DNA from 3 places in the Streptomyces sp. NPDC040545 genome. Region 3 is predicted to be linked to each of the others. Evidence: riboswitches for the same ligand, from Rfam matches in the RefSeq annotation. Region 3 holds a riboswitch; each other region holds the start of a gene.
What was found. A riboswitch is a leader RNA that binds a small molecule or an ion and turns the genes downstream of it on or off. The one in region 3 is predicted to bind guanidine.

Region 1: linked by a shared signal. The riboswitch ahead of ACZ573_RS10210 (Ohr family peroxiredoxin) and the one ahead of ACZ573_RS36670 (MBL fold metallo-hydrolase) in region 3 are both predicted to bind guanidine.
Region 2: linked by a shared signal. The riboswitch ahead of ACZ573_RS37345 (DMT family transporter) and the one ahead of ACZ573_RS36670 (MBL fold metallo-hydrolase) in region 3 are both predicted to bind guanidine.

The regions. Positions count from the first base shown of each region.
Region 1 covers NZ_JBVIWA010000003.1:476,893-479,143, forward strand. The annotation lists gene ACZ573_RS10200 (vWA domain-containing protein) at 1-747, shown strand, start outside; gene ACZ573_RS10205 (hypothetical protein) at 1,039-1,233, shown strand; guanidine-III (ykkC-III) riboswitch at 1,308-1,370, shown strand; gene ACZ573_RS10210 (Ohr family peroxiredoxin) at 1,446-1,916, shown strand; gene ACZ573_RS10215 (hypothetical protein) at 1,903-2,251, shown strand, end outside.
Region 2 covers NZ_JBVIWA010000037.1:5,618-7,868, forward strand. The annotation lists gene ACZ573_RS37340 (transglycosylase domain-containing protein) at 1-669, shown strand, start outside; gene ACZ573_RS37345 (DMT family transporter) at 689-1,009, opposite strand; guanidine-III (ykkC-III) riboswitch at 1,041-1,110, opposite strand; gene ACZ573_RS37350 (GroES family chaperonin) at 1,152-1,493, opposite strand; gene ACZ573_RS37355 (DUF3618 domain-containing protein) at 1,537-1,857, opposite strand; gene bcp (thioredoxin-dependent thiol peroxidase) at 1,962-2,251, shown strand, end outside.
Region 3 covers NZ_JBVIWA010000034.1:5,742-7,992, forward strand. The annotation lists gene ACZ573_RS36665 (HflX-like GTP-binding protein) at 172-363, shown strand; gene ACZ573_RS36670 (MBL fold metallo-hydrolase) at 432-1,310, opposite strand; guanidine-III (ykkC-III) riboswitch at 1,322-1,389, opposite strand; partial or broken gene ACZ573_RS36675 (DinB family protein) at 1,584-2,159, opposite strand.

The sequences.
Region 1 (2,251 bases), on a different contig from region 3:
CACGGGCCGGACTGCGGTTCCGGTGCGCACGGCACCCCCGGGCCCTGGGAGCTGGGCGAGGACGGCGGCCCCGCCCGGGTCGGCCCGGTGGAGGCCGAGGCGCTGCGCCGGCAGACCGCCGAGGCCGTACGGGCCCACCGGCGCACCCGGGGCCGGGTCCCCGAGGGCTGGGCCCGGTGGGCCGAGGAACTTCTGGAGCCCTCCGTCGACTGGCGCCAGGCCCTGGCGGGAGCGGTCCGCGAGGCCGCCGCCTGGGCGGCCGGCGCGGTGGACTACACGTACCGCCGCCCCTCGCGCCGGACACCCGCGCTCGGCGGCCGGGTGGTGCTGCCCAGTCTGCGCAGGCCGCTGCCGCGGGTGGCCGTCGTCATCGACACCTCGGGATCGATGGGTCCGGACGACCTCGCGGCCGCCCTCGCCGAAGTCACCGGCGTCCTGCGGGAGGTGGGCGTCGGCGGGAACCGGGTCGCCGTCCTCGCGTGCGACGCCGACGTGCATGCCGTGACCCGGGTGCGCAGTGCCGGAGAGGTGACCCTGGCCGGTGGCGGGGGCACGGACATGCGGGTCGGCATCGGTGCGGCCCTGGCCCTGCCCGACCGGCCGAACGTCGTGGTCGTGCTGACCGACGGGTACACGCCGTGGCCGGACGAGACACCGTCGTGCCGGCTGATCGCCGCACTGATCGGCAACACCCCGCCCGCGCCCCCGTCCTGGGTGGAGACGGTACGCGTCGACCCGGCCACGTGATCCCGGCCGGGATACGGCGACGAACGACACCCGCCGCCCTGCCGTCCCTGGCGGGACGAGGCACCAAGTGCGGTGCTGCTGGCACCCGCGGCAGAACTCCCGGTTCCCTGTGGGTGGCGGACGGCCGTCGCCCGCGCCGCGCCAATGCCCGGACGCACGGCTGATGTTGCCGGACCGGCAGCGCAAACGCGCCCTTCGACGACACGTCTTGTCACCCTCTGTGTTTAACAGTCCGCGAATCGGTAACAAGTTGTAGTGACAGGCAGTCAATACTCGACGAAAGGCAGGACCATGAACCTCGTCAACGTGCTCATCCTCGTCGCGGTCCTCGCACTTGTCGGCCTGCTGATCGCGGCCCCCAGCGCCACCGTGCGGCGCAACCCGTTCCCGGGCCGCCGACGGCGAGCCGACCACCACCGCCGCTCGGGCGCTCCGAGGTCGACCCGGGTACCCGGTCAGCGGGGCATCCAGCACCACGCGCCCTGACCCCGGGTCGGTGGTGGGTGAGGTACTTCACCGCGGGGGGTGGCCCCGGATCGCGGAGCGCGTTGCTAGATTGTCCGGCGGCCGGTCCACGGCCCCGGACGAGATGCGCCGTACCCGGTTACGCACGACGACGCGCGAGGTGCCGCACGAGCGGCGCCCTCCGCTGTCCGCACCCGGGCAGCGTACTCGTCGAGCAAGATGGGCCGTACGTCATGACCGTGCCACTCACCCACAGCCTGTACCGGACGACCGCGCACGCCGCGGGGGGACGTACCGGATCCGTCCGCACGGACGACGGACGCCTGGACGTCCGCCTCGCCCCGCCGCGCAAGAGGGTGCCCGGCACCACCAACCCCGAGCAGCTGTTCGCGGCCGGTTTCGCCGCCTGCTTCACCTCCGCGCTCGCGGAGGTCGCCGCCGAGTTCGGGGCGGACGCCTCCACGGCGCGCGTGGCCTGCGAGGTCCAGCTCGGCACCACGGACACGCCCGCGGGCTACGGCCTCGCGGTGGCGCTCACCGTCAGCCTGCCCGGGTGGCGGGCGGCGGACCTCCAGCCCCTGCTGCACCGGGCGGACGCGGTCTGCCCGTACTCGCAGGCCGTACGCGGCAACGTACCGCTGACGCTCCTGGCCGTGGACGGGCCCGCCGAGCCGGCCGGGGCTGCCGCCGATGACCGCGCCTGAGACCGGCCCGGGCGGCCCCGTCCCGGACGGCCCGGGCGTCCCGGTGCCCGAGCACGGTGCCTGGCTGCGGCGCGGCATCAGCCGTGACGGCGGACCTCTCGTCGAGGACCGCGAAGTGGTGTGGCTGCAGGCCGGGCCGTACTACGCCGACAGCCGGGGCTTCGCCGGTACGACGTCCTTCGACGGCTCCCAGGTGCACTTCCACCACCTCACGGGCGAGCCCGGCGAAGACGCCGGCACCTTGCGGTGGGACGGTGCGAACCTCGTCGAGCGGGGCACCAACCCGGACGGCAGCACCTTCCTGGAGATCTGGACCCCGCTGCCCGCCGCCGACG
Region 2 (2,251 bases), on a different contig from region 3:
AACGGCACCGGCACGGCCGCCCTCGCCGCCGGCCACCCCGCCGCGGGCAAGACCGGCACCGGCGAACTCGACCGCTCGGCCTGGTTCGCGGCCTACACCCCGGACCTGGTCACCGTGATCTCGATGATGGGCCAGGACCCCGACACCGGAACCCTCGAATCGCTCTACGGCGCCCTCGGCGAGGCCCACATCGGCGGCGGCGGCTACCCCGCCCGCATCTGGGCCGCCTACACCAAGACCGCCCTGGAAGGCACCGACCCCGTCGACTTCGACCTGGAACTCCAGCCCGGCGCAGCCCAGCCCCCGCCGCCGCCCAGCCCGGAATCCAACCCGCCGCAGGAAACCCCCGGCGAACCCTCGCCCAGCGCCCCCGAACGCCCCACCCGGCCCTCCCCGTCGAACTCGACCGGCGGCCGCAACCAGGGCGGACAGAACAACGGAGGCCAGAACCAGGGCGGCCAGGACAACGGCGGCCCGGCGAACGGAGGCCAGGACAACGGAGGCCAGGACAACGGCGGCACCACCCAGGGAGGCGACCAGGGCGGCACCACCCAGGGCACACAAGGCCGCACCCAAGGCGGCACCCAGGGCAGCGCACAGGGCAGCGCACAGGGCAGCGACGGAGGACCGGCGGAAGGCCTGCGCCCGCCGTCGGCATTCCTGGAGTAGCCGGGTCAGAGACCTCGGGTCAGTGACCGGAGGTCGCCTTCAGCCCCACCACGGCGACCAGCAGCAGACAGATGAAGAAGATCCGGGCGGCGGTGACGGGCTCACCCAGCACCGCCATACCGAGCACGGCCGCGCCGGCCGCGCCGATGCCCACCCACACCCCGTACGCCGTACCGATGGGCAGGGTCTTCGCGGCGTACGACAGCAGCACCATGCTCGCGACGATCCCGGCACCCGTGAACACACTGGGCCACAGCCGGGTGAAACCTTCGGTGAACTTCATGCCGATCGACCAGCCGACTTCGAGCAGACCGGCGACGAGAAGAAGAACCCATGCCATGACGGCACCTCCGAGACATCGAGCGATACGGGGTGCGTCGTCTTGTCGTACCCGGTACGGCGCGTCTCGTCGGGTTCTCCTCCACCGTAGCAAAAGGCAGCAAAAAGGGCCGGTGACCTGCGCCACCAGCCCCTTCTGCGACCTACAGGTACAGCCCGGTGGAGTCCTCCGCCCCCTCCAGCCGCTCCGCGGCCACGGCGTGCAGGTCCCGCTCGCGCATCAGCACGTACGTCGCACCCCGCACCTCGACCTCGGCGCGGTCCTCGGGGTCGTACAGCACCCGGTCACCGGGCTCGACCGTACGCACGTTCTGCCCGACCGCGACCACCTCGGCCCAGGCCAGCCGCTTGCCCACCGCGGCCGTCGCGGGAATCAGGATGCCGCCGCCCGAGCGGCGCTCGCCCTCCGGCAGATCGGACTTCACGAGCACGCGGTCGTGCAGCATGCGAATGGGCAGCTTGTCGTGGGTGGTGTTCTCGCTCACGCCCCGAACCTACCTGCCCGCGCCCGTCCCGTACCGCTCAGGGTCATCCGCGCTTGCGGCGCGCCGACACCACGAGCAGCCCGACCAAGCTCACCGCGACCAGCGCCGCGGGAACGATCCGGTCGACGCGCGGAGCCCCGTCGTCGTAGCGCAGACCGTCGCGCAGGTCCGTCACGATCCGGTTCACCGTGGCGAAGGCCCGCCCGGCGGTCTGGTCGACGGTCGAGGCGACCCGTGCCTTCGCGTCCCCGATGATCGTCTTCGGGTGCATGCGCACGCCGATCTCGTCGAGCGTCTCGGCGAGCTGCTCACGGCGGCGGACGATGTCCGCCTCGATCTGTGCGGGGGTCCTGGCTTCCGGCACCGCGCTGCCTCCGTCGTCGTGGTCGTGTGGGGCGTAGTCCGCCATGAACAGTCTGTCAGCTTAGTCTCATGGCATACCGATCCCCTCCCGAGGAGAGTGTCACGATGAGCGAGCGGCTCCAGCCGGGCGACACCGCCCCCGCCTTCACCCTGCCCGATGCGGACGGCAACGAGGTCTCGCTCGCCGGCCACAAGGGCCGCAAGGTGATCGTCTATTTCTACCCGTCCGCGCTGACCCCGGGCTGCACGAAGCAGGCCTGCGACTTCACGGACAACCTGTCCTTCCTGACGGGACACGGCTACGACGTCATCGGCGTGTCCCCGGACAAGCCGGAGAAGCTGGCGAAGTTCCGCGAGAAGGAGGACCTGAAGGTCACCCTGGTCAGCGACCCGGA
Region 3 (2,251 bases):
CGGCAGGTGTAGGGGTAGGTGAAGCTGGTCTCGGCGCGGGCCCGGTTCGGCGACAGCACCTCCAGTACGGCGGTGGCCCGCAGGGAGCCGGGGCCGTGGAAGGTCCGGGGCGCTCGGGTCGCCGTGCAGATTGTGCAGCGACGAGGCGTTTCGGCCGGCGGGGTCCGGAAGATGGCTCTGCCCTACTCCTCGCGGACCCTGCTGAGTGACGGAAAAGTCCGCGAGGTAGCTCAGGCCTGCGACCAGGCCGGCGCTGACGCAGTGGTCTTCGTGGCCACCTTGACCGGGCGTCAGCAGCGCAGGTTGACGGCCGTGCTCGGCCGCCCCGCCCTGAGTCTCTCCGACGTCCTCACTGCCGACTGACCGTGCACTCGAAGCGGCTTGGCGTCGCCGTGCTTCCGGGCCGGTCGTGCGTGTGTCTTGGGCGTGGCTCAGTCGTCCGGGCAGAGGACGAAGAGAGGAAAGGCGAGCCGGCGGGGCCGGTCGCCGATCTCGTCGAGTGCGGCGCGGATCTCGTGGAGGTGGCCGGTGGTCATCTGCAGTGGCGGTTCGTGGGGCTGGTAGGTGGTGCGGATCGGGTAGTCCACGCCCGGTTCGGTGGTCATCTCGATGTGACAGCCCATGACGTGGGTGACCGGTCTGCTTGCGCAGAACTCGATCAGGCGGTCGATGGTCCGGGCGAAGGCCTTCCGGTCCTGGATGTAGAGGCGGCCCGGATACACCGTGTCGCCGGTGAGCAGGAACCCGGTCCACGGGTCGTAGAACGTGACGGCTGCCTCGTGGTGCCCGGGGGTGGCCAGGCATTCGAGCCTGCGGCCTCCCAGATCGACGCTCGCCGTGGCGGTGGGGTTCTCGTCGAAGCCGAAATACTTCCAGGCCGCGGGGGGTTCTGCTGAGACCACCGTGGTGTCCGGACGGTCGGCGAACTGGCCGTCGCCCGCGATGTGGTCGCCGTGGGCGTGTGTGTGCAGCACGAGCAGGTGGTACTCCTGGCGGGGGTGGCGGGTGAGCCAGCTGTCGACGAGCTGGTCCACCACCAGGCGCAAGGGGAAGTACGCGCTCGACGCTGTGGCCCCGGTATCGATCAGCACGGCCCGGTCGTTGCCGAACAGCAGGAACAGGAACGGCGCTTCGTAGTTGATCGCCATGTTCTGCCGCAGGATGACCGTGTGCTCGTCGTACTCATGGACCTGGATGTCCGGGTCGGTGTTGTGCTTGGACGATGGTGAGCCGTGGATCCAGCGGACGTCCAACTCGCGGGGCCGAGAAGCCGGGCTATCGAAATCGATGAAGGATGTACCTGCAGCCATGACGCCTCCTGCGTGCGTCGTCTTGGCGGGCCGGGTACGGCGCACATCTCGTCCGGGGTGGGCACCTATGGGCCTCCGCCGGGACGCTACCACGAGAATGATCTACGGCTCTGCTGCCCGGCGTCCGTGCGGCGAACCACTCGCGGGGCGGGCCTTGGCCTTCGGCGTCGATCCCCCGAAGGCGGAGGTCGCCGACGAGTGACCGAGCAGGAAAGGGTCCGAAAGGAATGGCGACACGGTAGACCGGTTGCCATGGGTCGGGTTGCTTTGACTGATCGGTGCGGCCGACCTGGCGGCCTGCTCGATCTTCGCGCAGTGGGCTGCGCGGGCTTCCTCGTCGACCTGCTTCTCGAGTTCGGCGCGCAAGCCGGTCCGGCCGTCGAGGCCCTCGCGCAGGATATCGGCGTGCCCGGCATGCCGGATGGACTCGCCGAGGACATGGACCATGACGGCGAACAGGTTCGTGTCGGCATAAGGCTCGGGCCACCACGGCACGTGGCCGGGGGCGTCGAGGGGAAGCTCGTTGATCGTCGCGTCCGAGTGTTCCCACGTGCGCCGGCAGAACCCGATGATCTGATCGCGGGTCTCGTCCTCGGTCGCCCACAGATCGCTGCCGTCGGAGTCCTGCCACCGGGGCAGCGGTTCCGGGGAAGGGCGGTCGAAGACCTCGCCGAAGTACCGGGCCTCGACGGTGGCCACGTGTTTGACCAGGCCGAGGAGGTTGGTCCCGGTCGCCGTCAAAGGCCGGCGGGCGTCGTATTCGGACAAGCCGTCGAGTTTCCAGAGCAGCGCCTGGCGGTCCCGCCGCAGTCTCCCGTGCAGGTTGTCCTTCGCGAATTCATCGATCATGCGGCATGAGCCTGCCACGGGCTGCTCGTGGTCTCAAGATCCCGTACGTGGTCCGCAACGACCGGCGGAGCCGAGGGCGACCCGCTCGCGGT